DNA from 2 places in the Pradoshia sp. Z5_111 genome. Region 2 is predicted to be linked to the other one. Evidence: riboswitches for the same ligand, from Rfam matches in the RefSeq annotation. Region 2 holds a riboswitch; the other holds the start of a gene.
The links. A riboswitch is a leader RNA that binds a small molecule or an ion and turns the genes downstream of it on or off. The one in region 2 is predicted to bind glycine.
Positions count from the first base shown of each region.

Region 1: linked by a shared signal. The riboswitch ahead of AC4D4A_RS15545 (amino acid permease) and the one ahead of gcvT (glycine cleavage system aminomethyltransferase GcvT) in region 2 are both predicted to bind glycine.

Region 1 covers NZ_JBZCPQ010000008.1:36,040-52,067, forward strand. The annotation lists gene AC4D4A_RS15505 (TetR/AcrR family transcriptional regulator) at 495-1,052, shown strand; gene AC4D4A_RS15510 (DHA2 family efflux MFS transporter permease subunit) at 1,172-2,566, shown strand; gene AC4D4A_RS15515 (TRM11 family SAM-dependent methyltransferase) at 2,625-3,566, opposite strand; gene AC4D4A_RS15520 (CC/Se motif family (seleno)protein) at 3,692-3,967, shown strand; gene AC4D4A_RS15525 (carbon starvation CstA family protein) at 4,034-5,851, opposite strand; gene AC4D4A_RS15530 (LytR/AlgR family response regulator transcription factor) at 5,989-6,723, opposite strand; gene AC4D4A_RS15535 (LytS/YhcK type 5TM receptor domain-containing protein) at 6,698-8,482, opposite strand; gene AC4D4A_RS15540 (DMT family transporter) at 8,828-9,739, shown strand; glycine riboswitch at 10,361-10,438, shown strand; gene AC4D4A_RS15545 (amino acid permease) at 10,611-11,957, shown strand; gene AC4D4A_RS15550 (DUF4179 domain-containing protein) at 12,108-13,550, opposite strand; gene AC4D4A_RS15555 (sigma-70 family RNA polymerase sigma factor) at 13,519-14,085, opposite strand; gene adhP (alcohol dehydrogenase AdhP) at 14,381-15,406, opposite strand; gene rbsK (ribokinase) at 15,641-16,028, opposite strand, start outside.
Region 2 covers NZ_JBZCPQ010000005.1:2,507-18,534, reverse strand. The annotation lists gene gcvPB (aminomethyl-transferring glycine dehydrogenase subunit GcvPB) at 1-714, opposite strand, end outside; gene gcvPA (aminomethyl-transferring glycine dehydrogenase subunit GcvPA) at 707-2,053, opposite strand; gene gcvT (glycine cleavage system aminomethyltransferase GcvT) at 2,050-3,168, opposite strand; glycine riboswitch at 3,339-3,430, opposite strand; glycine riboswitch at 3,434-3,525, opposite strand; gene AC4D4A_RS11540 (DEAD/DEAH box helicase) at 3,973-5,604, shown strand; gene AC4D4A_RS11535 (YqhG family protein) at 5,582-6,376, shown strand; gene AC4D4A_RS11530 (vWA domain-containing protein) at 6,843-8,222, shown strand; gene AC4D4A_RS11525 (YqzE family protein) at 8,422-8,601, opposite strand; gene AC4D4A_RS11520 (shikimate kinase) at 8,670-9,173, opposite strand; gene comGG (competence type IV pilus minor pilin ComGG) at 9,184-9,534, opposite strand; gene comGF (competence type IV pilus minor pilin ComGF) at 9,554-10,000, opposite strand; gene AC4D4A_RS11505 (hypothetical protein) at 9,978-10,271, opposite strand; gene comGD (competence type IV pilus minor pilin ComGD) at 10,291-10,734, opposite strand; gene comGC (competence type IV pilus major pilin ComGC) at 10,737-11,045, opposite strand; gene comGB (competence type IV pilus assembly protein ComGB) at 11,059-12,099, opposite strand; gene comGA (competence type IV pilus ATPase ComGA) at 12,089-13,198, opposite strand; gene AC4D4A_RS11480 (helix-turn-helix transcriptional regulator) at 13,494-14,201, shown strand; gene AC4D4A_RS11475 (DUF2626 domain-containing protein) at 14,303-14,545, shown strand; gene AC4D4A_RS11470 (class I SAM-dependent methyltransferase) at 14,578-15,699, opposite strand; gene AC4D4A_RS11465 (MBL fold metallo-hydrolase) at 15,814-16,028, opposite strand, start outside.

The sequences.
Region 1 (16,028 bases), on a different contig from region 2:
GGTGCCTAATAGTTCGGATTTTTATTTATTTTCAATAGATTGGTTACTTCCGTATGCCATTATTAAACTTAGTGGAATGGAGCGGAAGCCACCGACTCCTGCGGGAAATAGAGGAAAGGCTGAGACCCCACAGGCGCAGCCGAGGAGGCTCAGCTTCCTCCCCGCGGAAAGCGAGTGGCTGTAGCGCAATGAAACGATTTCTTCCAACTTAACTCTTTAATAAGTAACAAAGTCGACATATTATATCGTTCGTCTTTTCAGGAGCGTTTATAAGTTATGTCTCAGCCTCTATTTCTATTATAACCCCTCCACTCATCCCTTTTCATTGGAAGCAATTTATAACCGCCCTCCTTTCTGATCCACCTATTCTCGAAAAAATATACCTGCAACGAATGATTGACATAAAATACAGCCATCTTATAGAATGAAACAGTCACTCATTTATATAGACCAGTCATTATACTTGAAAAGAGGGATTTCATGTGAGTGCAAAAATGGACTCGCGTCAAAAAATTTTAGAGGCTGCTACTCGCCTTTTCAACATACAGGGATATCATGCAACAGGCTTAAATCAAATTCTGAAGGAAAGCGGTGCCCCTAAAGGGTCTTTATATTATCACTTCCCTGATGGTAAAGAACAACTGGCCGTAGAAGCAGTCAATAAAATGGCCGTTCAAATTGAAAATGATATTAAGCTGGCCATGAATCAGTATGATCATGCCTTAGAGGCATTCCAATATCATATTGAAAAAATCGCTCAACATTTCAATAAAAATGACCTTTTTGAAGGTTTACCAATTGGATTATTGGCAGCGGAAACTTCCTTAATGAGCGAACCTTTACGCAAAGCGTGCAAGGCAGCATTTGAAGGTTGGGAAACACTTTATTATGATAAAATGCTTCAAGATGGCTTTGAACCAGAAAAAGCGTACCGTTTAAGTCTATTGGTTAATTCAATGATCGAAGGAGCCATCACCCGTTCGCTAACCAATTTAAATGGACAGCCTTTACTAAACATCTCTAAATGTCTGCCCGATATATTAAAGAAATGAGCAACCATAAATGTATATCCTTAATCAGCATATTATATAGACTGGTCTAGTAATTATACATAATGAAAGGGGAATATTATTTGAGTAATAATCATGCTACAAACTTAGAAAATAAGCAGATTAAGCCACTTCCAATCGTGATTGCTATAATGATTGGTGCTTTTATCGGACTCTTTAGTGAAACTGCCTTAAATATGGCATTCACCAATATTATGGAGGACTTTCGCATTGAACCACATGTCGTTCAATGGTTAACAACCGGTTACTTACTTGTACTTGGTATTCTTGTGCCTGTAACAGCATTGCTTCTTCAATGGTTTACTACCAAACAATTATTCAGTGCCTCTCTCATTTTTTCTATTGTAGGAACATTAGTAGGAGCTTTGGCACCTAATTTTGAAATACTCCTTCTAGCACGTGTCATTCAGGCTATAGGAACAGGTCTATTACTACCGTTAATGACAAATGTTATTATGGTTATATACCCACCTCATAGACGCGGAACAATTATGGGGATGATGGGGCTTGTCATTATGTTTGCACCTGCTGTCGGTCCAACCCTATCAGGATTAATCGTAGACAGTCTGGGCTGGCAATCGATTTTCTGGCTATGCTTACCTTTGCTTATTTTTACATTCGTATATGGTCTCATCTATATGCAAAATGTATCAACCATCACAAAACCAAAAATAGATATTCTGTCTATTATTCTTTCATCCATTGGTTTTGGAGGAATCGTCTTTGGTTTCAGCAGTGCCGGGGAGGGTGCTGGCTCATGGAGCGACCCAGCTGTTCTTTTACCGATTATTGTTGGGGCACTCAGCCTTATCCTATTCTCTTTCCGCCAGTTTAAAATGGAACAGCCAATGCTTAATTTACGCGTATTTAAGTTCCCTATGTTCTCTATTGGACTTTTAATGGTATTCCTGGGTATGATGATCATCTTATCCTCATCCATTCTATTGCCTATGTACTTAAAGGGCGGAATGTTATTGTCAGCTTTTGCAGCCGGCCTTGTCTTATTGCCTGGCGGTATTGTGAATGGAATTATGTCACCAATTACGGGGAAATTATTTGATACCTTCGGGCCAAAATACTTGGTTATTCCCGGTTTTATATTAACAACAATATTTACCTACTTATTTACTAATATAACAACTGAAACTACCCAATTAACGGTTATCATCTTGCACACATGCATGTTGATTGGGGTTGCCATGATTATGATGCCTTCGCAAACAAATGGGTTAAACCAGTTGCCAAGACAGTATTACCCTGATGGAGCTGCTGTCATGAATACACTTCAGCAAATTGCAGGGGCGATTGGGACAGCAGTTGCTGTTAGCATCATGTCAGCTGGCCAGGCAAGCTATTTGGCTACAGCTGATCCCAATAATCCGCTTGCTGCCTCTGAAGCTTTGACAGCCGGTGTGCAAAACGCCTTTCTATTTGCTTTGATTGCCTCCATAATCGGATTGGTAGTTTCTTTCTTCGTTAAGCGTGTAGATGTTTAAAAGTATATAGAATAAGAGGGTGGCAAAAATCATGCCACCCTCATTTTTATTTATTAATCTAATAACATAACAAAATCTCTCTTGTAAACCCAATCTTCTTCGCTTCACATCGATCCTGTATAGTTAAGCCAGCTTCCTTAATCATGTCATCAATTCGTTCCCCGGTAACAACAACAATTCTGTCTGCAATGCGATTTGCATGCGTTAAAATTGATAATTGTTCTTGCGGGCTCGCTGTATGGCATAAATTATAGGGTAAATCAATGATAGCTGCATCATAATGGTCGGTAACTTCCTCAATTGCCCCTATTGCAATATCACAGCTATATCCAAAATGAGCTACATTTTCTCTGGCACCAATAGCTGGCAATGGCTTGATATCACGTCCACATATCGTAATCCCCATTGACAAGGCTTCCACCAGTACATTCCCAATTCCACAGCATGGGTCAATCGCTTTCACACCAACAGGGTTGGGAACCGCGATATTAGCAACTGCTCTTGCCATTCTAGTACTGAGAGCTGTCGAATACTCTCGTGGTTTCTTTTGATGATGCAACCAGACCGCTTCATTTTTTTCATAAATACCTACATACCATTTACCGCCGCAAGTAATGATGCCAAGAACGATATCCGGCTTCTCCAAATCAGCTTCACCCTGGATTTTTAATCCGATTTCCCGTTCAATCTTTCTTCGTTGACTAAAGCTAACTTTATCCTCTAGATCATTCGTTTTCACAAAGATTGTTTTGAATGTCTGATCCGGGAAGGAAAGTTTGCCTGCCTTGTGATAAAGGGCCTCCAAACTATCCCCTTCGGTCAGGACTTCTATTCTTTCCCTAATAAAGGGACTTCGGCTTGGATCGACTTTTCTTGTACTTTTAAAAACAAAATCATCAGGATTCATATCAAACAACGCCCTGAATTCCATTTTGCATAAAGGTTCTTCCTCTGAACTGCATGCATATGTGTATATAAAAATTGGCTCCACCAATCCCATTCTGTTGTATTCTCTTCAACAATCTATAAAAAGCTTATATCACTCTATTATAATGCATTTTTATAGGAAACTAAAATCCCATCCATTATAGTTAAGAACATACCTCACTTGAAGGAGGCACCAAAATGATTATTGTAATGGACGATGAATCAAAAAAGTGGATTGCATCCAAAGGGAATCAAGTAATCATTAAAAACTTAGATGTTAAAGCCTGCTGTGGACCCGGTGTTCAGGAACTTGTAGCATTGCCTGGTAAACCTAAAACTCTGAATCATTATTATCAAATTACATCCGATCAAGTATTATTTTATATTCATAAAAATGTACGAAAAAAGGAAAAACTGATTCTTACATTATCGGGCCTTCCCTTCTTAAAATCCCTCTCCGTTAAGCTTCATTAAAATTCATTTGAGCATAAAAAAACAGGTAAAGAGACCAGTTATTCGGACCCTTTACCTGTTTATTATTTACATCGTTTTCGTCAGTTCTTTCTCAGACTGTATAACCAATTGGGCTTGCGGCTGTTTGGATAGCTTAATCCATTTCATGATGGAAGCCACCATAATCACGACACCTAACGCAAGCATGATAATGGATAGAACACCGTTCAATACATTATATCCACCTGCATCCGGATTCAGATAGACATTCTTAATCATCCAGAATCCACCTACATTAACCGTAACATATAGATACGCCAATGGGACTAAGCATGTCAGCATATACCAGCGTTTCTCTGCAATTTTCAAGACAACGGTAGCTCCAACAATCAATCCGATTGACGCCATCAACTGGTTGGATACTCCAAACAGTGCCCAGACGGAGCTGATATCTCCAGAGAATAATAGATATCCCCAAATAAAGCAGGCTAATGCACTGGCAAAAATGTTAGCTCCAAGAGAATCTGTTCGTTTCAAAGGTTTAATAAAGTCTCCAAAGAAGTCCTGGATGAGATATCTGGCAACCCTGGTTCCTGAATCAATCGCTGTTAAAATAAATACCGCCTCAAACAGAATTACGAATTGATAGAAATAGGAGGCCAAGTGTTGGAAGAATGGTACACTGGTAAAGATTTCTGTCATACCGACAGCAAGTGTTACGGCTCCACCTGTTCTTCCCTCAAGGTCCATATCTACTGCTTCTTCCAATCTATCTAAATGGACTGTTTCCATTCCCAATGTTGAATAGACCTCAGGTGATGAGTTAATCGCAAAATAATCACCAGGCTGAAGAGCAACTGCAGCAATCAATGCCATAATAGCCACTAAACATTCTACTAGCATCGCACCAAAGGCTATGCCTTTAATATCACTCCAACGGCTGACCATTTTCGGAGTCGTACCTGATCCAACAAAAGCATGGAAGCCTGAAATGGCACCGCAGGCAATTGTAATTGAAATAAACGGCCATACTGGGCCCGCCACAATGGGACCTCCACCGTTAATGAAATCTGGAATAATAGCAGGAAACTCAACTGAAGGGTTAACGATAAATACACCAATAATAAGTGCTGCGAAAACGCCTATTTTCATAAATGTACTTAAATAATCACGTGGTGCAAGCAATAACCAAACAGGAAGTGCAGCAGCGAAAAAGGCATAGACTGGTAAAATAATAGCAAGAGTGCTCTTTTCAAGCGTTAGGAAATCGCCTAACCATGTTCCCTGAATTTGTGGACCAAAGAAAATTGCTAGCATAATTAAGATAAATCCAACGGTCGTCGGGACTTTTAAATTCCCTGTCTTTTTATGATAGATTCCCACTAACATCGCAATCGGAATTGTAATTCCTACCGCAAATGTACCCCATGGGTTTCTTTCAAGTGCTCCAAGTACAACCAATGACAAACCTGCCATCGTAATGGTAATAATGAATAGCATGGCCAATCCTGTACAGAATCCTGCTACAGGTCCAAGTTCTTCTTTTGCTACCTCGGATAATGATTTACCGTCGCGGCGCATAGAGGCAAAGAGCACAACTGTATCATGAACTGCTCCTCCAATTACTGCCCCAACCAATAGCCAAATCAGTCCGGGTAAATAACCAAACTGAGCTGCCAGAATCGGCCCAACCAATGGGCCTGCAGCAGCAATGGCTGCGAAATGGTGTCCAAATACTACCCATTTATTTGTTGGCACATAGTCTTGACCATCCTCAAGCTTTTCAGCTGGTGTTGGTTTATCATTAGATAATTTCAACACCTTAGCCGCCATAAATGTCCCGTACAAACGATAGGCTATTAAAAGGATACAAATCGAGCCAATAACAATTGTAATCGCATTCATTTCAATGTTCCCCCTTTTTTGCATACGTATTATACTCTCATAGTATCAAATGAAAACTCTTACACCTCATTTTCAAAATGAACCGCAAAATAAATGGGATGAATTACAACTTACAACTACTGAATAGCAAATCAATCCTATATTCCTACTAATTGTTTCAGCTCCTTTACATAGGTTCGACTGACCGGAACCTCGGAACCATCCGACATACGTAAGTTATAGGTTGAATTAAACCATGGTAATATCTCCACGATATGATCAATATTCACAAGATAGCTTCGATGTACCCGAAAGAACTGTGTTTTGGGCAGTTTTTTTTCCAATCCAATCAGTGCCTCACTTACTTTATAAAGATGATTAACAGCCTGGATTTTACACTTTCCTTCGTATGATTCTAAGAATACGATATCATTGCATGTAAGCAATATAATTTTTTCTTCTGTCATAACAGCTATTTTTCCCTTACATTGGAGATTACTGGTATCCACTTTTTCAGGCTCCTTTGTGTGTAAATGAAGCTTTTTAACTTTGTCCAGCGTTTTGTGAATACGTTCTTCACTGAAGGGCTTCAAAAGATAATCTACCGCATTCACGTCAAAAGCCTGAAGAGCATACTCGTCATAGGCAGTGGCAAAAACGATTGCTGGAACTGGGTTTAACCCTTCTAGTTTAGCGGCTAAATGTAATCCGTTCTCTCCCGCTAATTCAATATCTAAGAAAACAATATCCGGCTTTAACAGTGGAATATCACGTAATGCATCTTCTATACAATCACTCTCACCCAAGACATCCACTTCTTTGCTTCGTGCCAGTAAATATTTCAACTCGTCCCTGGCTAATGGTTCATCATCCACTACATAGGCTCGCAGCATCCTGCTCGTCACCTCCTTTACTTTCCAGCGGGATTAAGATATTAACAGTGGTGCCCTCACCCACCTTGCTATCAACCTTAAAATGGGCTTGGTTATTATAGATACCTTTTAAGCGTTCACTAATATTAAAAATGGCTGTACCATTTCCACCGGCTGACGGTACAACCTGCCTGCTCAGATTTTTCAATCTTTCTTCCACAATCCCCTGACCATTATCCGCAACAATCATTCTCATATAATTGCCATTTGAGCACACTTGTATATTAATTTTCCCAACCTGTTTTCTTTGTGGAAATGCATAATGAATCGCATTCTCTACCAAAGGCTGCAATAAAAATGGGGGAATCAATACATTTTCTAATCCTTTCTCTATATCAAAATTAACTTCATATTTGTGAGGAAAACGCGTTTGCTCTAAAGATAAATAAGCTTTTACATTTTCCAGCTCTTTTTCTAACGGAATCTGCAACTGTCTGGCTCCCTGTAAATTGCCTCGAAAAAATAAACTTAATTCTAATAGTAGTTTACGAGCTTTATCAGGATCAGTCCGGCATAGGGCAGATATCGTATTTAGACTATTAAATAAGAAGTGTGGATGAATCTGAGCCTGCAAGGCTTTTATCTCAGCGTCCTTTAAAAGCTTAGCCTGCCGTTCCGCTTCCGCCAGCTCAAGCTGAGTGGAAAATAAATTAGCCAGCCCCTCTGCTAACTGCTGCTGAACTCTGTCTAATTTATCCGGCTTTGTATAATACAATTTTAAGGTTCCTGAGATTTCCCCATTCACTTTTAAAGGGAGAACGATGGCAGCTACGAGCGGACAGTCCTTATGCCTGCACTCGATTTCCTCCTTCGATTTAGCTATTGATACATATCCTGATTCAAGTACTTTCTTAGTCAGCCCAGTACTCGGCTTTACGCTAGGTTTATGATGATCAGAGGCTGCCCCCAAATGAGCGAGAACCAAATGTTCATCCGTGATAGAGACAGCATCCGCATCGGTTAAATTAAGCATAATTTTCGATATTTCTTTGCATGATTGGGTGTTCAAGCCCTGACGAAAATGTGGCAGAGTCTGGTCCGCAATTAAAAATGCCTGATTGGTTTGATTCGCACGTGCTATCTCTCCATCACGCTTTATAGACTGAACGATCAGCATGAACAACAGTGTTCCGAATCCATTCATGGTGATCATCGGCAAACCGATAAACTGCACGAGGCTCCATGCATGCTCAAGAGGTTTGGCAGTAGCTAGGATGATCACCATTTGCAGAGCTTCGAGGGACATCCCGATACCTGCAGCAAACAATGGCGTTATCTGACCCCCGCTCCTTTTTCTTCTGTTGCCTATATACCCTGCCAATATTCCGGCCAGGATGGTAGAAAAGGCGCAGGAAAAGGCAGTAAACCCTCCCAATGTATACCGGTGTATACCGGCTATCAGGCCAGCTCCTCCTCCAACAACGGGACCTCCCAATAATCCACCTATCACAACACCCATCACTCTTGTATTAGCAATGGCACTATCTTCTCCAATAGCTGAAAGCCATCTATTCTCCTCAACCATAGAAAGATAAACTTCTATTCCAGTATAATTACTAATAACCCCAAACATGCCGAATAATAGAAATAATTTCAACTGCTCATTTAGATTATGGTCTGGGTGAATGATTTGGCGAAAGGAATTCATTTTAGAAATTAAAAACGCTACAATGACAATAATGCCTACCTTTTCAAGCATAATTGGGACTAAATCTAACATGGCCAACTCCCCTGTTTAGCGAACTTTCCATCCTCTTCTATATTTGTTAATTCTCCTGCTATTATATTTGAAAAATTAAGAAAAACAAAAAGATAGCCCTTTCATTACTATTGTTATATTAAATGCACACTTCTATTATAGTTTCATCCTTTAAATCCCTTGACACAGTTTACAAGGAAATTATATTCTTGACTCTGTGACTCTATTAATATTCATTTTTATTCATAGCTCTGCTCTCCGTTTAGCAATAGCAGCAGTAACGTATTCTCACTTGAGTAAACGATTTTGTATGTCTTGTTATACGGGGTTCAGAAAGCTTATTAAACTTCAACAAGGAGAATCGTTATGTGGTTTATTTTTTCACTACTAACAGCTTTAGCATGGGGTGGTGCTGACCTATTTTATAAAAAGGGATCAGACAGCAATGACAAGTACAGCCATATTAAAATTATCATCATGGTTGGTCTTGTCATGGGAATTCATGCAACAGCCTATATGATTATAAAAGATATACAGTTCAACCCAATGGAGATGATTCATTATTTACCAGTATCTTCTTTATACATCCTTTCCATGGCATTTGGGTATATTGGTTTGCGCTATATTGAATTGTCTATCGCCTCACCAATACAGAATTCCTCAGGTGTCGTAACAAGCATTCTGCTCTTCATCTTTTTCACTCATGAGCTAAGTATCATTGAAGTACTTGGGATTATCATCATCACTCTTGGGATTGTGGGGATAGCCGTTCTGGAAAAAAGAGCAGAAGATGAAGCTCGTCGACTGAATTCTGAGCATATCGATAAAAAATACCAAATTGGTTTCTTGGCTATTATCTTCCCAATTTTATATTGCATTATTGATGGACTTGCTACATTTGCGGATGCCATCTATCTGGATGAATTGAATTTAATCAGCGAAAATTCAGCTTTGCTTGCGTATGAATATACCTTTTTCCTATGCGCTGCCGTATGTTTTATCTATCTTCGCTTTATTAAGAAGGAATCCTTCCATGTATTTAAAGAGCGCGATAAAGGGATAGCAGCTATTTTGGAAACGATTGGTCAATTTTTCTACGTATTTGCCATGGCATCAGGCTATGCAATTATTGCAGCACCATTGATTGCTTCTTACAGTATCTTTTCAATTATCCTGTCACGAATCTTCCTAAAAGAGAAACTGACTAAAAAACAATACATGATCATCGCAGTTGTTATCTTCGGTATTATCCTGCTGGGGATAGCGGATGAACTCTAAATTTCAATTTGCCTTTTAATAAAGTAGATTAAAGACCAAATCCATTTTGGATTTGGTCTTTTTTCAGAAAGAATTGCGCTACTATTAAAATAAACATGAAAAAGAGAGCTTTCGATTCTGGCCTTCCACTTAACCTCATTGCCATGCTTATATTTCTAAAGGAATGATCCTCAAGATGTTTAAAATAGTAAACAAAAAAGAGAGAGACCTAGTACCTTTCTTTACTATTTAATACTTATAGTAATTGTTTATCAGAACTGAAGCTTGTTTAGTATCATTAATTGATTGTTCAAAAGCAAGTATTTCAGATACCACACCACCTAATTCTAGTTCACCGCTTGATAAAGCTATATCAATAGTTGTGAAGGTAATATCGTAATGTTCCCTTGCTGTTAATCATTTCAAAAGCATATGGGTTATATTTATATCAAGTAAATCTTGGGCTCTTCCATATGCTTCAACAAATCATTTAATTACATGTACTTAGTTTGACAACATAATAATTTAGTGATAGCATTTTTTTCATAACATTTTTTCAGAATTATGTTAATAAATTAACATACTCTGAGAATTGATAATTTAATATAGCACGCTTTGATCGCTGTGGATAAAACTATGGCGGGAGCAGCTTCTGGAGAGACTGTATTTATACAGCGCCGAAGGATTCACAATCTCAGGCAAAAGGACAGAATGGTAACGATTTTTGTTATTCTTGCCCTTTTAGAGATTGGAGACAACCAATCTCTTTTTTTATTGTCCAATATCAATAGTGAGGTGAGACATAGTATCTAAATAAAGCGAGAAAAATGATAAATATCTATTTTACTAGGTGCCTGTTTTAGACATCTAAGATTAAACGGGGGCATGCAACTTGGCTAAGCAAGAGTTAAAAAGGGATTTAAAAAATCGTCATGTACAATTAATTGCAATTGGGGGCACAATTGGAACCGGCTTATTTTTAGGCTCCGGCAAATCCATTCATTTAGCCGGTCCATCCATCCTATTTTCTTATCTGATTATCGGAGTAGCTCTATTTTTTGTTATGAGAGCATTGGGTGAATTACTTTTATCCAATACAAATCATACATCATTTATCGATTTTGCAGCTGATTATTTGGGTCCATGGGCTGGATTTGTGACTGGCTGGACGTATTGGTTCTGCTGGATTATGACGGCCATGGCCGATATTATTGCTGTTGGTTTATATACACAATACTGGTTTGATATCCCGCAGTGGGTGCCTGCTATCATTTGTTTAGTCATTCTATTAGGATTAAATCTATTAACCGTCAAACTATTTGGTGAGTTAGAATTCTGGTTTGCCATTATTAAAGTCGTCACTATTGTTGCACTTATTGTCGTAGGAATCGTACTGCTTGTGATTGGATTTGAAACAGATAGCGGAACTGTTTCTGTTTCTAACCTTTGGAATCATGGCGGCATGTTCCCGAATGGAATATCCGGGTTCTTACTATCACTGCAAATGGTTGTCTTCTCCTTCGTTGGAGTAGAACTTATTGGTGTATCTGCTGCTGAAACAGCTAATCCGCGCAAAAACATTCCATCTGCTATCAACAAAATACCGGTACGGATTTTGCTGTTTTATGTAGGTGCCTTATTTGTTATTTTATGCATCAATCCTTGGGATCAATTAAGTGCAACAAGCAGCCCATTTGTAGGTGTCTTCGCCTTAATCGGTATCCCAATGGCGGCAGGTATTATCAACTTTGTTGTATTAACATCCGCAGCCTCTGCTGCAAACAGCGGTTTATTCTCAACCAGCCGGATTATGTACAACTTAAGCAATCATAATGAAGCACCAAAAAAATTTGGCAAATTAAATAAACATCATGTACCGAGCAATGCGTTAGTAACTTCTACTATTGTAGTTTCTGTCGGAGCACTGCTTAGCAAGCTGATACCAGAGCAGGCCTTTACAATCGTTACAACAATCAGCGCCATCTGTTTCATTTGGGTATGGAGCATTATTTTAATCTCGCATATCAAATATGTAAAAACGAGACCTGATTTAAGAGCTAAATCTACATTCAAAGCTCCATTAACACCAACTATAAATTATGTAATCCTAGGTATGTTTGCTTTCATACTCATTGTAATGCTCATTGCTGCGGAAACACGCTTAGCAATGCTGCTTACACCATTATGGTTTGTCTTATTGATTATCATATATAACTATCATAAAAAGAAGAGATTATGATAATAGAGCAAAACTAAAAATAATAATGCACTCCAGTTGTTAGATCACACTTAACAATTGGAGTGCATTTTTTATCCATAGCATTTCTGTATTAAATGAAAACTTAGTCCAGCGATACCGAACTTAGCCAATATAGTTTCAAAACGATTTTTATTTATGATTCTCGATTTCCTCCTTATTCTGCGGTATATTCACTGTGAAAGGATCAAGCTCAACTCTCTCTAAAAATGGATAAAAATCAAACTGCATAATAGCATGATCCATATCAAAATTGTTGATTTTTTGAATGATATCCCCCTCATATACAACTTCTCCACTTAAATCAAATACTGATTGAAAATGCATTGTATCTTTATCAAGGACTTTAACATGGTTACGATCTATATATGGTGTATAATCCTCGTCTGTATCCACAAACCTTTGATCAATTATATTAAACACATACCCTAAAGTATCGAGCAAATTCTCATATTTTTCTCCCTTAAGACTCTTAGGAAATCCATATAAATTATAGTCAACAATCAATTGATCCTTTTCATGTTTGATACCATTAACTCGGATCGACTTATCAGAACGTTGACTATTCAATGTAAAGGAGGTACCTGCCGCTAGTTTTTTTTCTGCTGAAGGTTCTGATAGACTTAAATGTGGATAGAAAGTGATGGATTTAGCATCTGGATCTAAATTCCCTATCGTTCGAAATTCACGTACTTTACCATTTGTTTTCTTATTAACTTTTACAGGATTTCCAATATCCAACCGATTCCCCTTATTGTCAGTTGCCTTCCCTAAAAATATATCATCATTCTCATACTCTGTTTTTGTTTCAAACATAATAGTCGATGTAATGCTTCCATAAAGCAATTCATTAACTTTAATTTGGACATTTTCATTCGGATAGTTTTTTGTGTAATCTAATGCGATAGCTTTATTCTTTTTTTGTTTAATCGGAACCGAGAAATTCCATTCTCCTTTAGTCCCATTAATGCTATGGATCATGATTGGCAAATTAAAATTCTCCTTTAATTCCTCATATGGATAATTTAAAGTCATTTGAAAATCAAACCCATCTCCTTTTTTCTTAAAAGCAGTTGATTGCCCATTAAGCCAGGGATCAGCATCCCCTTCATAATTCTCGAAATTTCCATCCATACTTAACTCATCGCTCTCTCCTGGATTTTGCTCTCTTAGATTGCCATCTACATGTCCCGTAATCGAAACAATATATCCATCAAAATACGCATTAGTCAGAGTTACATTAATTCCCTTTTTAGTACTGGTCTCATTTAATTCGGTAACCAGGTTTTGTTTTGCTAATTCTATGCCAAGTGGATCATCAAAATCTTTAAATATTTGACCTACTAAAGGAGTTTTTGCGAGTACTTTGTTCATCGTAGGATGGATAAATCCTGAACTGATTGTCAAAGATAGAATTGCTATAGAAGCCACTCCCCCGTATAGAAATTTTCTTTTCATCGTCTGTGGTCTCTTTTTTTCATGTCCCTGCTTTAACCCATCATCAATGGCCTTAAACACACTTTCTTTAGGTACTGGTATTTGGTTAAATGCCTTCTTTAAATCCTTTTCTTCCATGGTCGAATCCCTCCTCATTTAAGATTTTTTTTAGTGCCTCTTTCCCTCTGCTTAAATTGGTTTTAACGGTTCCTTCAGGTATTTGCATAATAGTGCTGATTGTTTTAATAGAATAATCATGATAATAAAACAAAAGAATGCTTGTCCGATAATTCTCTTTAATTTGGACCAAAGCATCCATTAATTCTCCACAATCAACTTCTTTCTTTTTCTCCGATTGCGGAATCATACCTATTAATATTTCATCCGAGAAAGGTATAACAGTTCCTCTCTTTTTGACCACTTGTCCAGCACAGCGAATGATAATTTTCGTGAGCCAAGTCATGAAGTACTCAGGATGTTTCAAAGAATGAATTGAGATAAAGGCCTGATATGTTGCATCCTGAACCACATCCAATGCATCCTCCTGATTGTTAACATATATATAAGCCGTTCGATATATTCTTTCATAATGCTGCTTAACTAATCGTTCAAAGCTCTTTTTATTCCCCTTTATAGCTTTCTTGACCAGCCTCTGCTCTTCCTTGTAATCCACTTTCTCGCCCCCTTCTGTCTATTAGTGATGAATTTCCCTAAAAAGGTTTCAAATATTGGAAGTTTTTTATATTTATTTAGGATACTGAACACATACTTAGATTTATATATATTTCTACAGTACATCAACCAGCTTCACATCGCCTTTGTTTTTTAGGAAAATAATCCTGCTAAAGTAACCATGATTTTAATGTACTAAGCTCCCAAATATCTAAAAAGGTACAAAAAAACAGCCTTACATCCATAATTGAATGCAAGACTGCTTGAGGTTTATTTTATAAGGATATTGATTGGAATTATTCGTGTTTGTGCATATCGATGACCATACGGCCCTGGATTTTACCCGCTTCCATTTCTTCAAAAATATCATTTACTTCATGCAAGCATCTTGTTTCAACGATTGGCACTACTTTGCCCTCTGCTCCAAATTGGAAGGCTTCTTCTAAATCCTTACGTGTACCAACTAAGGAACCAACGATTTGAATACCATCCAATACGGTTTTCACGATAGCCAAATCCATTGTTTCAGGAGGTAACCCTACTGCAACAACTTTAGCCGTGGCACGAACAGAGTTAACAGCCTGGTTAAAGGCAACTTTGGAAACAGCTGTAACAACTGCAGCATGAGCTCCTCCAACTTTCTCCTGAATCCACTCACCTGCATCTCCATCTGTTAATGGATTACATACAAGGTCTGCTCCTACTTCTTTGGACAATGCCAATTTATCATCATTAATATCCACTGCAATTACCTTTGCGTTAAATACATTTTTCGCATATTGGATCGCAAGGTTACCTAATCCACCACAGCCATAGATAGCAATCCATTGACCAGGTTTAATATCAGAAACTTTGATTGCTTTGTAGCAAGTTACACCTGCGCAAGTAATACTGCTTGCTTGAGCTGGATCTAGTCCTTCAGGTACTTTAACTGCATAGTCCGCTTCTACGATACATTGTTCAGCCATTGCTCCATCAACCGTGAAACCGGCATTTTGTACGCTGCGGCAGAAGGTTTCATTTCCTGTCACACAGTACTCGCAAGTTCCGCATCCCTTAAAGAACCAGGCAATGCTGACACGATCTCCTATCTTTAAACTGGTAACATCGTCTGCAATTTCTTTCACAATGCCGATTCCTTCATGTCCAGGTATTCTTCCCGGAACTGCGCCGAAATCGCCTTTTGCTACGTGCAAGTCTGTATGACACACTCCGCAATATTCTACATCAACTAAAGCTTGACCGGGTTTTAACTTTGGCAGTTCCTTTTCAACTAATTCCACTTTGCCAGGGTTCTTTGCACTCACTACAGCAGCTTTCATTCCAATCAATCCTCCGTATGTATATTTAACTTGCTCAACATTTCACATACTTAGTATAAATGTGTAAACTCGTAAAATCAACACAAATTGAGGAATTTTCTATATTTTTATAATCATAAAAATACAATTCGAACTAATAGGTGCTTTAATATAATGATGTATTAACTTTTTATCTCTATAAAGGAAATCTTCCTCTCATTTATCAAACTACAATAAAAAACTTGCTTATGACATTTATTTATTTAAAAATAGGCTAACTTCTTCGACACTTGGGTAAGAATTTTGAGTGCCTCGTTTTGTGACACTTAATGCTGCAAAGGCGGTTGCCATATTAATCGATTGTAATACATCCTTATTCTGTACATAATAATGAGCAAAACAGCCAATAAACGCATCTCCTGCACCAGTCGTATCAACAGCTTCTACCTTAAATGAATCTACCGTATGAGCACCGCTTTTGGTTACCCACATTACTCCACGGCTTCCCATCGTTACAATGACATTTGTAACTCCTTTATCTACCAGACTGGCTGCTGCAGCTTTAATTTGCTCAACCGTTGAAACAGGCATTCCGGTCAAGATTTCCAGTTCACTTTCATTTGGAACGAAAAAGTCACATTTA
Region 2 (16,028 bases):
ATCATGAATAATTTCGGCCATCTCGATGATCTGTTCTTCAAAAAGTCCCAGTGTATTTGGATTTGTAAGCATCAAAGCTGCTGTATCTTTCCCTACAACATTCTTCAAATCTTCCAGATCAACTAAACCATCCGGCCCTGACTTCACGGTAACAGTTTGCAATCCCGCAACTGTGGCTGAGGCAGGATTCGTACCATGAGCAGAATCAGGAACAATTACTTTTACGCGGTCAAAGTCACCATTCGACTCATGATAGGCGCGAATCATCATTAATCCCGTCCACTCTCCATGCGCTCCCGCAGCCGGTTGCAAAGTGACTTCGTCCATACCAGTGATTTCCTTTAGACTTTGCTGCAAATCATACATTAACTCTAATGAACCCTGTACAGCTTCTGCGTCCTGCAGGGGATGAACATGTGCAAATCCATTTAGACGGGCAACATTTTCATTAATTTTCGGATTATATTTCATAGTACAGGAACCGAGCGGATAGAAACCGGAATCAACGCCATGGTTTCTTCTCGAAAGTGCCGTATAATGACGCATGATATCCAACTCGGATACTTCAGGCAGCTTTGGTTCCTCAGTTCGAATGAACTCCTCAGGCAAAAGATCGGTTAAGGCTGCCTCCGGAACATCCATTTCCGGCAACGAATAGCCGATACGGCCCGGCTTGGTTTGTTCAAATATTAATGGCTGATCCTGTTTATTCATGAAAATCCCCCAATTCCTGTGCAAATCTATCAATCTCTTCTTTTGTACGCAGCTCCGTCACTGCCACAAGCATATGATTGGTTAAAGCAGGATAATCATTAGCTAAATCGTAACCACCAATTATGCCTTTTTGGAGGAGCATTTTATTAGCTGCAGCTACAGAACCATTTAACTTAACAACAAACTCATTGAATGAAGGTCCTTCAAAGGTAATTTCAAGTCCACTTGCTTTTACTTGTTCCTTTGCATAATGCGCTTTTTGAAGATTTTGAAGCGCCATCTCCTGCACGCCTTTCTTACCTAACGCAGTCATTGCCACAGAGGCTGCGAGAGCATTTAATGCCTGGTTTGAGCAAATATTTGAGGTCGCTTTATCGCGGCGAATATGCTGTTCTCTCGCCTGCAGGGTTAATACAAACCCGCGCTTCCCGTCCTCATCAACTGTTTGGCCAACCAAACGTCCAGGTACTTTTCTCATTAGCTTAGAAGTAACTGCGAAATATCCGCAATGAGGTCCGCCAAATGCAGCCGGAATTCCAAAAGGCTGTGCATCCCCAATGACAATATCTGCACCGAATTCACCCGGCGGTTTCAGAACACCCAATGAAAGTGGGTTACTTGAAACAATTAACATTCCTTTATGTTCATGAACAATTTGTTCAATTTCAGCTAAGTTTTCGATTCGGCCAAAGAAGTTTGGATATTGAGTAATAAAACCAGCCACCCCTTCAGTCATCATACCCGCCAATTGTTCTGTATCCGTTACCCCGTTTTTACAGGGAACAACTTCAAGCTCAAGATATTGGCCTTTTGCATAAGTGGATAAAACAGCCCGTGATTCTGGGTGCACTGCCTCTGAAACAAGCAGCTTCTTACGGCGTGTATGTCCTGCTGAGAGCATGGCTGCCTCGGCCAGAGCAGTTCCCCCATCATACATGGAGGAGTTCGCCACATCCATTCCGGTCAGTTCACAAATCATCGTTTGATATTCAAAAATAGCCTGCAATTCTCCCTGGGAAATTTCCGGTTGATAAGGTGTATAAGCGGTATAAAACTCTGATCTTGAGATAACGTGATCAACGATGACCGGCATGTAATGGTCATATACTCCCGCTCCAAGAAAAGAACTATGGGTCCTGAGATTGGCATTTTTCTCGGCCAGCTCTGTTAATTCTTTCAGAAGTGATGATTCAGACTTTGCTTTTTTTAGCTTGTATTCACCCTTAAACCTTACTTTTTCAGGTATATCAGAAAATAAGTCATCGATTGATTCTACACCAATCGCTGTTAACATCTGTTCAGTATCCTGCTCTGTCATTGGTAAATAACGATGCTTCATTTTTTTACTCCTCCTGCCTGAGTGCGTTTATAAAATGGAGTACTAACAATTTTCGCCTTTAATCTTTTTCCCCGTATCTCAACCTCGACTACTTCATCAAGGTTAGCGAATTCTACATTAATCAGGACAAGGCCTACGTTTTTCTTTAAGGTTGGGGATTGTGTTCCAGTGGTCACTTCTCCTATTTTTTCATCCTTAACGAAAACCGGATACCCATGTCTCGGAATACCGCGGTCAATCATTTCGATTCCGACAAGCTTTCTAGGGGCACCATTTTCCTTCTGTCCCTTTAAAACTTCCTTACCAATAAAATGTTCTTTATCAGTTTTTACAGCGAACCCAATTCCTGCTTCGATAGGTGAAATCTCTGGTGATAGCTCTTGGCCATATAAGGGAAGTTTTGCTTCAAACCGAAGCGTATCTCTTGCCCCCAGTCCACATGGAACTAACCCCTTATCCTTACCGATTTCTAAAAGATCCTTCCAAAGTTTCACTGCATCTTCGCTCTTACAGTACAATTCAAATCCATCTTCTCCGGTGTAGCCAGTTCTTGAAACCAGTACACTAATGCCATTTATTATGACATCTTCACGAAAAGCAAAGAAACCAATGGTATCGAGATCCACTTCTTCTACAAGGTTCTGTAGAATATCAGCAGCAAGCGGTCCCTGTATGGCCAATTGTCCTATTTGTTCCGATACATTTTTTAGTTCCACATCTTCGCTGACATGCTTTTCTAGCCATTCAAAATCTTTATCAATATTAGATGCGTTCACAACTAACAAATAATCATCTTCATCTTTTTTATAAATAATCAGGTCATCAACCGTTCCGCCATCCTCATAGCACATAGCGGAATATTGTGCCCGGCCCGTTTTCAGCTTACTGACATCGTTGGTCATCATGAGCTGCAAAAACGGTAGTGAGCCAGCACCCTTAACGATAAATTCGCCCATATGTGATACATCAAAGAGGCCTGCTTTTGTACGTACTGCTTCATGCTCCTGTTTAATGCCTGAAAATTGGACAGGCAATTCCCAGCCGCCAAAATCAATTGTTTTTCCTCCATACTCCCTGTACACACTGATCAACGGAGTCTGCTTTAATTCTCCCATCCTTACCCTCCTAAAAAGTTCGTTATATACGGATTCTCTTGCTAGTTATGACATTTAAACGATTGCTTGTTAACTTATTAAGTAAAACGCCGCTTTTCCGCATTTGACCGAGGTGATATACCCTTCAGTGATCCACGAAAAAAAGGACAGAAACCTCCCTAATTAGGGGGCTCTGTCCTGATACCTGAAAGTTTACCGCCGGATAACGTACTTCGGCGTTTCCTCTTGGGTGGCTTCACAATAAAGGAAGCGCTCTCCAGAGATGCGTCCAGCAAGAGTCTCTGTACCTGAGAGATTCATGGTTTCACCATTTGCTCCTTCGGTGCCGCAGTATGCGGTCTCTCCCCTTGCCTTCATTCGCTCATATAATTATGTAAATTGGTCATACTAAACAAAAAGCAAGAGATAAGCCGTTTTCTAAATAGTCTTACATTTATATCCTACCATCAACAATTATCAGGTGGCAACAATTACGTTATCTCTGATGAATGAATAAGAAACTAAAAAAATTGTCAGTAATACCTCAGCTTTATTGCGGTGAAAAATCGTTTAGGGGTCGGCTTAATCAATTCCTTATAAATGTCCGTCAACCGCACAAGGCGTTAATCAGATTTTAGCCGAAGATTACCCTTCTACTGTTATTTTGGAATTGATAGTAGCACCTATCTGAGACGGAGATTTCTATAAATTACTATCAAACATTAATCTAACTAGCTTAAGTAAAGAAAGTTGGGATTCACATTGAGTTTAACACCAAAGGTCTATTTTGATGAAGATTGGGAAAAGGAGCTTGAAGAAAAGATTATGGAGGACGGCCCATGGTGCAGCTACTCTCTTTTTAAACTCGGATTGGAGGCCGAAAAGCATAATCTGATTCCAGATTTCAACGGCCTCCTTGCACCAAAGCATTTATCAGGATTTACACCTTTAAACCATCAGCTCGAAGCTGCTACCGAAGTCATTGAAAGAATGAATGGTAAAGCCATATTGGCTGATGAAGTGGGTCTTGGCAAAACGATAGAGGCCGGTCTTATTTTAAAGGAATATATGATTCGGGGCCTGGCAAGCAAAATACTAATACTAGTCCCAGCCTCTCTCGTATCCCAATGGGCAAAGGAGCTTAATCAGAAGTTTCACATACCTGCTGTCATATATAGAAAGGGGTATGGGTGGGATTCTGAATGTATAATCACTTCCATAGATACTGCTAAACGAGAGCCTCATCGTTCTGCCATATTGGAACAAACCTATGACATTGTCATCATAGATGAAGCTCACAAGTTAAAAAACAATAAAACCAAAAACTATGAGTTTGTACAAAAAGTCCAAAGAAAGTTCTGTCTACTATTAACGGCAACCCCTATTCAAAACAAGCTAGAAGAAATTTTTTATCTTGTATCATTGCTTAAGCCAGGGCATTTAGGAAGCTATGCCAAATTTAATGAACGCTTCTCTGCTAAGAAACGTTCATTAAAGGATGATGCTTATTTAAAAGAATTGGTTAATATGGTGATGATTCGAAATAAACGCCAGGATACCGGCATTGAATGGACAAAGAGAAAGGTTGAAACCATTTTTATAGATTTCACCGAAAAGGAGCAGGCTCTATATGATGGAGTTTCTTCATTTAGGAAAGAATTGCCGGAGGGTATCGGAAGTACATTTTCTTCTTTAATCCTCCAGCGTGAGGCATGCAGCAGCAGAGAAGCCGTCTACTTTACGCTGAAAAATATGCTCGATCGAAACCCAGATGCCGGACTAAGCTTTAAGGAAGCCATACATAACCTTATCAACCTGGTCGAACTGGTTGATGGCAATTCAAAAGCAAAAAAAGCGCTTGAATTGATTCATTCCATAAAAGATAAGGTTATCATTTTTACCGAGTATCGAGCCACACAATTATATTTGCAGTGGTTTCTTAAGCAAAATGGAATCAGCTCTGTTCCATTCCGCGGCGGATTTAAACGCAGTAAGAAGGACTGGATGAAGGAACTATTTGAAAAACAAGCGCAAGTCTTAATTGCTACAGAAGCAGGTGGAGAAGGAATTAACCTGCAGTTTTGCCATCATATTATAAACTTTGATTTACCTTGGAATCCGATGCGCCTGGAACAAAGAATCGGCCGAATTCACAGACTTGGACAAACAGAAGATGTCCGAATCTATAATTTTGCGACCAGAAATACTATTGAAGATCATATTATGAAAATTCTCTACGAAAAAATTCAATTATTTGAACGCGTCGTAGGAGAACTTGATGATATTTTAACAAGGCTGGAGGTTAAGAATCTTGAAGAGCATTTAACCGATATCCTCAATAAATCAAAAACAGAGGGTGAGATGAAGGTTAAAATGGATAATCTCACTTCTCTAATACAGCTTGCTCAAGATTTAAAAAAGGAGATGCCATCACATGCAGCAACAGGAAATTCTTGAGTTTCTCGTTCAATTTTTCACAGCCAATCAATGTGAAATCATCAATCAAGGGCCAGGTCATCTAACTGTGCAATTGACGATTGATATGGATAAAGAACTAATGAACCGCCCTTTTTATTGGCATTATCTCGAGAAAGTTGGCGGAGTGCCCAATCCGATGAGTTTAACGTTTATCCTCGATAAAGAGGCAGCTCCTCCTGATTTAAAAGGGGAATTCATACATTTCGGATCCCCTCGCCTGCACCAAATATTCGCGTCTGCCCAAAGACTATCTAAGCATATCCGTTTATTTGAGGAGATTAAAATGACTAGTGGTCAGATGCCTTTATTTCCCTGGTTAGGTGTAAATGTTAATATCTCCTATGAATGCGACCGAAAAAAGGATTTATTCTTTTCAATAGGATTAAACCTGATCAACGGTCTTTTTGTAGAAAATTTCATTGATTCAGCTGATAAACTGTCACTTACACCTAAAATATCTGACTATACATTTACCCTTACACCCATTATTCGTTATCAAAGCGGATTGCATCGTATCAAAACTTACATCCAAAATAAAATTAATCAGGATGACCATGGGTGGGCTGATGATGCTCTCGTGCGCTGGAATAAAGATTTGAGTTTGCTGAACCATTTTTATGAGGACAAAAAAGAAGAGGAAACTCACATGTATGACCTTGAAAAGGAAGCATTGCGAATGCAATACGAACCCAGAATCCGTGTCAGCATCATAAATGGCGGACTTTTTTATCTTAGCGGTCAGGCTATCTAAAGGGACCTAATAAAGCTCAGGCTGGTTATTCGCAAAACATAATTGAGTATCAATCAGAGGCAGCCAATTAAGGCATATGTTTTCAATGATACTCATCAATGTTCTCAGTTTGGTGAGCATTCTATCGTTCCATTATTTAATCATTAAAGCTATGAATCGAAATGTAAAAAGGCGAACCTGCTTGCCCAGTTTCAGAATATATGGTGTTACTTCAATACTTCTAAATAGAACTTCTAATATATAGCTGCCATACCGAGGCAGCTATTTCAATTAATACAGCATTCTCCTAATCCAACGTTTCCACCTCCTTTCAATTTATCTCTTAACATTCAATAAATTTCCCTATAATTATGTTTTTATGTAAAATATAGGAGATTAAGAACGACATAAACATCTCTGCTATTTTCATCTGAGTATATTCATCCGTTTTTTCTACTGATACTTTTGAATGATATGGAGGTACAAGATGAAGAAAATTAGCTATCAATTAATTTTAATTTTGCTTTTTCTACTTTTTATATTGACAGCTGGATGCTCACCCAATGACCAAGATAAAGGGAATGATGTTGAGACTACTGCCAAAGCAGTTAATCCATCTGAGAAAAAAAGCTCAGAAGCTGCAATCCCAAAAGCTGATGCCACGTTTGAAGGAATGATGACTCAAGAGCAAGGAATATTAATGAAAGAAATAGTCAATAAGAAATTGGACGGAAAAACCGGTTGGGATGCTCAACCCTATTTAAACTATTATAATGATACATTTAAGAAAAACAGCGAGACGACCATTACCCAACACATAAAAGAACATAAGGAACTAACCGATGAAGAACTTTATGACTATTTAATTTATGCTATTGGCACCGGGGAATATCAAACATACTATGATCAATTAAGAATGTATGATCCAGGCCTTAAAGCTCCTGAACTACCAACAGGATCAGCAGAAGAAAAAGAAGAGCAACAAACACCTGAAAAAACGAATGTGGTTGTATTACTTGATGCCAGTGGAAGTATGAATGCAGAAGTTCCAGGCGGAAAGAAAATTGATATAGCGAAAGACGCCATTTCTACCTTTATATCTTCTCTTCCACAGAATACAAATACATCGCTTCTTGTATATGGACATGAAGGAACCGGTTCCGATGCAGATAAAGCAAAATCGTGCAGTAAAATTGATACAGTTTATCCTTTAAAACCATATGCTCAGACAGAATTTCAAACCGCTATGAATAAATTTAAGGCAAGCGGATGGACTCCACTTAGCCAAGCTATCAGTAAAGCACAAGAGATCCTTACAAACTATAGTGGTGAATATAATAATACGATTTATATCGTAAGTGATGGAATTGAAACATGTGATGGGGACCCCGTAAAGGCTGCTCAATCATTACACGGTTCCAACATCCAGGCAACCGTTAATATTATCGGTTTTGATGTAGATGATGAAGGCGTCCAACAGTTAAAACAGGTAGCCGAAGCTGGTAAGGGTGAGTTCATTCGGGTTAGCGATAAATCTGAATTAGATGCCCAAATTAAAAACAAATGGTCCCCTTCTATCTTTGAAATATCCGGAAAACAGGCTGTTCATGCATTTGATATGCTTGATGCACGAAAAGAAATTATCAACCTAGCCAATTCACTGAATTCTTTATCTACTAATGAAAAAAGCAGAATAGAAGGAGCTATCCAAACCCTTCATACTGAAAAACTGATAAGCGATTCTATCCAAAAGGAAATACTAGCTAAAGCTTCTGACATGCATAAAATACGAGCAGATGGTATTGAACAGCTTAAGAACAAAAAAGAAGAAGAATTAAAGGGCATTCAGGAGGATTATCAACAATAAATAGATGAATGGAAAAAGCAATGGGATTAATCATTTATATATAATAGTCAATTAATTAATAATGGAGTAAGCCATATATATGTGTGGCTTTTTGTTTGATGGCATGAATATGACTTAATCTAAGATGAAGATATAAAAAAGAATACAAAAAAGCAGTGGGTTCAGCAAATCCACTGCTTTTTCAAACAAGCATGATTTATTACGCCTTACGTTTAAAGAGCATTTCAATCGATAACGGAATGATTCCGAACCAATGGCTCATTAATGGCGGCCGATCATCTCTATGATTACGGCGTTGCTCTTTACGTACTTCCTTTGGCTGCTTCATATACACTAACCACTGAATTGTTAAAAATTTTACATAATCATTTGTTTTCATCAGACATTCACCCATCAGAAGTATCTCCATTTATCATGGGTGTTATTCATTAATTTATAAGAAGTTAGCTAGTTTATGGTGATTTTCATTAATATCTCTTCTGTAATCTCCATTTTTGTTTTTCCGTCCGTATGAACCTGTAAATCAGCAGCCAGCTTATATAGGTCAACCCTCTTTTGATAAAGCTGCACGATTTGTTCCTCTTTATTTCCGGACAATAAAGGGCGTGATGAATCAGTCTCGAGCCTTTTTATTATTTCTGTCGGATTGGCATGGAGCCAAATAACAGTTCCCTTCTCCTTCATATAATTCAGGTTGTCTTCCCTGAGAATGATTCCCCCACCTGTCGCGATGATACAATTTTCGACAGGCAATGATTGCAGTGCCTGCTGTTCTAGGTCCCTAAATCCATCTTCACCTACTTCATCAAAGAGCTGTGGAATCGACCTTCCTGTTCGTTCAGCTACCGCCTGATCACTATCATAAAAGGGAAAACGCATTTTTTCGGCGAGAGCCATACCCACAGTTGTTTTCCCAGCTCCCATAAATCCAATTAAATAAATGGCATTCATCTTGTTCCCCCTAACTATCTAACCATTTCACTACTTTCTTTGCTTCAGTTGAGTACGTAATCGTCTCCCGTCTCACCTTATGATCCGTCTGAATATCCAATGAGATCTCATAGAACCCTCTCTCAAGCGGTTTTATATGATAGGCTATTCTTCCATTATAATAAATCCATTCCCCTTTTGTCTCAGGAATACCATCACCTTCAAGCATTAAGATTGCAGCATGTGTACCCGCATCACCCAGATAAGTGGTGATTAACCATTCGGTTTGATATTTATGATAATTCACTTCCTGAGCCATATTTCCTATCGAATACATACAAATGATAAAAATAACCGAAAAAAACAATAAAGCAACAGGCATAAAGATCCCACGTTCATTTTTAAGAAGGTTCAAATTTATATCGTTTGAACAGCCGTTTTTCATACATATCACCATTTATAAGAGTCACAGATATTAGCAGTGACTCTCCTTCTTTTTTTAAATGATAGCTCTTAATTTCTTGAAGGACCATTTCATGTCCAGCACCATTCACTCGCCTTCTTACCATATTGTTATAGATTTCATATGTTATTTCTTCCCCACTTTTATCAAGTAAAAGGATATTGCTTTTAGGTACTCCAAAGTCTTTTGTCTTTTGAAATTCACGATCCAATTGACGTATAAAGATATTCCATTCCATCCTTGCATTTGTGTTGGTATCTTTGACATGCCAGTCTGTTATGCTGGTAAGTGCACTTGTCATAAACACACTTAATAACGAAAATAAACCAAGGGCAAATAGTATCTCTACCAAAGTAAAGCCATCATTTTTCAGGCAGCTTTTCATACACTTTCTGTAATTTGTCCTTTGAGTTGCTATACTCTGCAAAATAAACGTCCCCTTCAAGATAAAAAGTATAGGCTTTCTCCTCAATCTCTGCTTGTCCAGTAAATAATGGACGGCCGTTTATCTGATAATCATTTAGATTTTCAAACAATCTATTAAGAGCGGCTTCCTCCATTCTTAAGTCATTCTTTAGTGTAATGCTTTCCATATATGCCGGAAGCAATAAACAGCAGCATAAGATGAGTATGCCAAACGAAATCAGAAGGTCCAAGATAGCGTAGCCATGCTCTTTATACTTTTGATATATAAAATCTCCCCCTCCCTAATTGAAAGACAAGCTTGTATATCGTTTTTCCGTTCTTATCTGTTAGATTGATTGTTGTCGGGCTTTGGATATTGCCTGCTGGAATATAGGTAACTGGCACATTGCCAACTTTTTTAAACTTGATCGATTCAGCCTTCTGAGTGGATATAATATGACTGTTTGTTTTGTATGAGTATGCTGAATATTCATTTTGATCCGTCATAAATCTAAGCAAGACATATGTGTTATTTTCCATGGCATAGACTTGCGCATAGTAAAGGTCCTTCTCGAGTTGGTTTAAAAATGCTTTTTGTTCATACGTTTCAAACATTTTACTAGTAACCGCACTTGCTATGGTCAGCATTAACGTCAGACATCCTAGTACAATCAACACCTCTATTAACGTAAACCCTTCTTCATTCTTTTTCATTTTTATTGTTCCTGAAGAGTTACAGTCCCATCATCCGCAATCAATGCAGTTTTCCCCTCAGGACATTTAACATCCTCTCTTAAAAATCCTGAAGAGATAAGCTGCTCCATCGTGGGAAGCGTACCTTCCTTTAATTTATAAGCTTGCACCTGTCCCTCCACCATCTTGACATATGCCTCGCATCCCTTGCTATTAACTGCTTCCTGATTTTTCATTACATTGGGCACTGTAATAATCAAAAGAACTGATATAACCAACATGACAATTAGCATTTCAATTAAGGTAAAACCTTGTTCGTTTTTATATTTCATCAAAAACACCGTCCTATATCGTATTCATTAATGAAATCATCGGCATTAAAATTGCCAAATACAGAAGGATCACTAAAATGGCAACAAGGCCAAACATTAACGGTTGAACCACCTTTATATATTTTTCAGTCTGTATCTCCATCTCATTTAACAGAAATATGCTGTAATAAAGTAGTTCTTCGCCTAATAAACTATTTTTTTGCCCATGGCTGATTACTCGCTCAAAATCATTCATAAAGATTTTAAAAGTTCCACAAATGCTTTCCAATGAATCTCCCTCTTGAAGACTTTCAATCATATGATGGGTTATTTCCTTAACTAGGCTTTTGGGGTCTTGCCTACTCATAATCGTCAACGCATCGATTATAGAAATACCGCCCTTTAATAATGAGCCTAGTTGCATAGAGAAATAATATGTCGTGGAAAGCCTTCTAAATGAACGCAGAAACGGAACTTTATTCATCAGTAATTCCTGTTTTATTTTGGATAGTTTTTTTAAATAATAGTGGTATATAAGCAAATGTATGGTTAGGAGCACGATGGTAATAAATGGAAGATTGTTAACGAGGGTAGCCAATAATATTGATAGCTTTAAGAATATATTTGATTCCTGCCCTACGCCCTGATACATACTTGAGAATTTGGGCAGCAAATAATTTGTAAATACTTGCAGCAAGGCAAATGTAAAAACGAGTAGGAAGACTGGATAATACAATAAATTTTTTAATTTTGCCCGATCCTCACTTTTCTTAAGCCATATTTCCCCTCCATTCTTCAAGGATTTGGATAGCTGTCCGTGTTTTTCACCGTAGGATACTAAACCAACCAGCTCTTGTTCAAAATTCAACCATTCTAAAAAGTCCCTAAAAGTATGGCCATCTTTCAATAACTCCAAAGCATCCTTGATTTCTTCTCGATATTTCTTTTTTCCATGAATAAGCGAAAATTCAATACCCTCATAAAGAGTAAAGCCATTATCCAATAAATCGCCCAATTCCTGAAGAAACCTCGCCTGATCCCTGCAAGACCATCGGGACTTTAGTTTACTCGTCATGCACCCACCTCTCATACTCTTTTTGATCCACAAATCCATAGGCAACAGCCTTGCTGATGAGAGAAGATAGATCCGGATAATGAAAGTTCACATCATCTCCCTCCATCTCTGCCCAAACCTTCGCCAATTCATTGCCATAAATCATTTCATGTACACTTACCCGCCCCCTGCTCTTTTCCATAAGGCAATATGGTGAGCATTCACCCTTACAAAAAGGACAGTGCAATTCCAATAATCTTTGAGAGGTTACTCCTAAAAGAGTTTGTTTTGCCTCCTCCCTGTCTATCCCAAATTCCAAAAGCCTTCTAACCGCACCTAATACATCACTGGCATGCATTGTTGTTAAGATTAAGTGTCCTGTTAAAGCAGCGCGCACCGCTATTCTGGCCGTTTCGGCATCCCTGATTTCTCCTATCATGATAATGTCTGGATCGTGGCGCAGAGCAGCTTTCAAGCCTACAGAATAGCTGATACCGGCTTTTTCATTAATCTGGACTTGAATGGCATCATCGGACTGATGTTCAACAGGGTCTTCCAGTGTAATAATATTTCGGTTAACGGTATTTTTGGCATGATGCAGCATGGAATATAAAGTCGTAGTTTTCCCACTCCCAGTCGGTCCACAAATGATCATTAATCCATGGGAATGTTTAAGCATAGATATTAACGTAGTTGACATTTTTGGAAATAAGGAGATTTCTTCGATTGGGAGAGTTTGTAAGCTTGGAATAATACGAATGACGAGTGATTCAGAATATGGGGTAGGCAAGGTGGATAATCGGAGGCCAATCCATTTATTTGAAACAAACATCGTTAAGGCCCCTGACTGAGGACGTCTTTTTTCGCCTATATCCATCCCGGCCATAAATTTAAAATGGGAGATGAGTCGTTCTGCTCTGTCTCTTTGGTAACTGCCTTCTGGAAATAAACGATTGTGAATCCGATAGTAAAGATGGGTTTTCTTGCGTTGAGGAACAATGTGGATATCTGAGGCTTTGAACTTTACTGCTTCAGTTACAACTTTTTCAGCTAGCTTATCGATGGTGAGCAATTCTTGTTTCACCTCCTTATATGTTACTCTCTTAATGGTATTAGACATTAATTTCTCAATACCTGCTGAAATTATGAAAGTTTCGAAATCTGTCACAATTCGTCGTTAATTTGGGTAATTTTTCATAATCATGAAATATTTCATTCCTTTTATTCTGTTAACATATTTACAGATAAATTTTAAAATTAAGATAGTACTATATACATGGTAAATTATTGACTTATCAAAATGTGGCTAAATTACAACATATGTTTCCAAAGAGTCAGAATAGTCATGAACAGCATATCAATGCTTAATTGACTGTATTATAATGGAATTATTAAGGAGCGCGAGGTGGACCACAATGGACCAAACATTAAAGATTACCAATGTATTATCAGATCCGACCAGATACTATATTTATCAGCATATAGCTAAAAGGCATAGCGAGGTGACGGTACAGGAAATTGCGGATATATTTGAGATTCACCCCAATGTTGCGCGTTTACATTTAACAAAGCTTGAAGATGTAAATATGCTTGTTTCTGAAACTAAGAAAACAGGAAAAGGTGGAAGACCAAGCAGATTATATAGATTATCAGATGAGGTCATACAATTAAACTTCCCATACCGCGATTACCAACTGCTTTCAAAAATAGCCCTTCAGACAATGTTCTCACTGGGAGAGGCAGGGAAGGAAGCATTATTCAATACAGGAAGATTATTTGGGAAAGATCTGGCCGAACAGCATATGAAAGGAATTGGAGAAAGTCAGGACAGTCTGTCTTTCGACCACAAGCTTTCTATCATAAAAGATGCCTCGACTACTGCCGGGTTCTATCCGGAATTCGTAACAGCTGAGGATCATTCAACCATTTTCTTTAGAATACATAACTGTCCTTTTAAAGAAATTGCCTTTGAGCAAAAAGAAGCCGTATGCGGAATGCATTATGAGTTTTTACGCGGTATGTTCAGTGTCCTTTTTGATTCAATCGAATTAATAGAAGAGGAAAATATGTTTGATCATGCAGGTTGCCATGCTTGTACATACAAGATGCTCGCTGGAAATTAATCGCACAATTCAGTCATTCTATTTTAAGATAGTTTACATTCTTTAACAATATCCTTATAATAGTAGTGATGGAATTATAAGGGGATAAGGGAGGTTAAGGAATGGACAGAATGTTCAGAGTATGTGGTTTCTGGACTGGAATTATGGCAGTCATGTTCTTTGTTGGCGGTATGCATACTACATCACTCATCTTTTTCGGTCAAACAGGTTTCTTTGTTATTTTAAGCTATTTAAAATTATCTGAAAGAATGTACTTATATGTTTTCGGTGCTTATTTAACCGTTTTCTTTGCAGGGTTCACCTATTGGACAACGTTCATGATGACTCCTGGAGCGGGACATTAATTTAAAGTAAAACCTTGATTGAGCTAGAGCAATCAAGGTTTTTTTATGTTTTTGGACTGAACTAAAACACTGAAACTATCACTTATCCAGTCTCCAAGAACTAATTGTTTAATTTGTCTGTTGCGCCTGGCGGTGGGAGAAAAAGGATTGGTATCCGCATGTGGGACCAGCTCCCCCAATATCCCTTCCTCTAATAAAAATGACTGTTGTCCTCCCCAGTACTCCAGATCAAGCCCTATCCTTTTCCCCGCCCATTTAAGCAATGAAAAATTGACGGTACTCGTTATATCCGTTTCTCCTGGATGTTCAAGAATTGAGCCTATTAATTGATGGTCCTTAAACCCTCTTAAGGTACCATTTTTTCGGGCAGGTATATAGAAATCCTCCATATCCATTCCATAATCTATCGTCATAAGATATCCCCTCTTCATTTTATCAATCATTTGCTCGTAGGCAAGCATCATTGGGCATGGCACCTCTATTCGATTGATAAACTCCGGAATATCCAACTTCTCTATAATGGATAAAATCATCTGATTATGGAGATCTCTGGCCGTTTCAAATAGCTCTCCATTCTTTACTGTAATGCCTGCTTCTTTCCACTGTTTCTTATCTTTAATTAAAACATGAACAGGAAAAGCATCAAAAAATTCATTTGAAAAAATGAAACCTTCAATTACCGGCATATCCTTGATGGAATCTAACAGACGAATTCTATCATCCTTTGCTGCCATATCTAAAATCAATTCTCGATGATAGGAACTGGATTCAACAATATAATAAATTGCATTAGATGCCAGCTCTGGGTTGTCCAGTTCCAATCCCCTCAAAAAATCACATGCCATCTTCCCGGTGCCACCGCCAAGCTCACATATAGTGGGAGGTAGGTCGGATTCAATTAGCTTCCTTCCTGCCCATTTACCTATAAATTCACCAAAGACAGGGGACATACTCACCGAAGTATAGAAATCACCGCTACTCCCAATTTTATCTTTTCTCCGTTGGTAATAACCATATACAGGATGATACAATGCCAACTCTATATATTTGTCATAAGGTAAAAATAAATCTTCTGTTTCCTCGATGGACCGAATGATTATTTTTTTCATAAATTCACCTAATTTTGTAAATATTTCCACAACAGGCGTTGACATCGTATTATCTCTATTGTAAATTTATGGTATAACTTAAAATGGCCCCTCCCATTTTATAGGAATACCCCCTGACCCTCCTTAACTAATTGATAAGGGGGGTCAATTTATTCACTTTTATCTTAAAAAAGGATTATGATTTATCTCATCTTCAATAATGGTTTCCGGCCCATGCCCGGATAAACAAAGCGTATCTTTTGGAAGAGTTAATAATTTATTATGAAGACTATTCATTAGCTGTTGATGATTTCCACCAGGTAAATCGGTCCTGCCTATACTCATTTGGAATAATGCATCTCCTGAAAATACAAGCGCCTCGTCCTTATCATAAT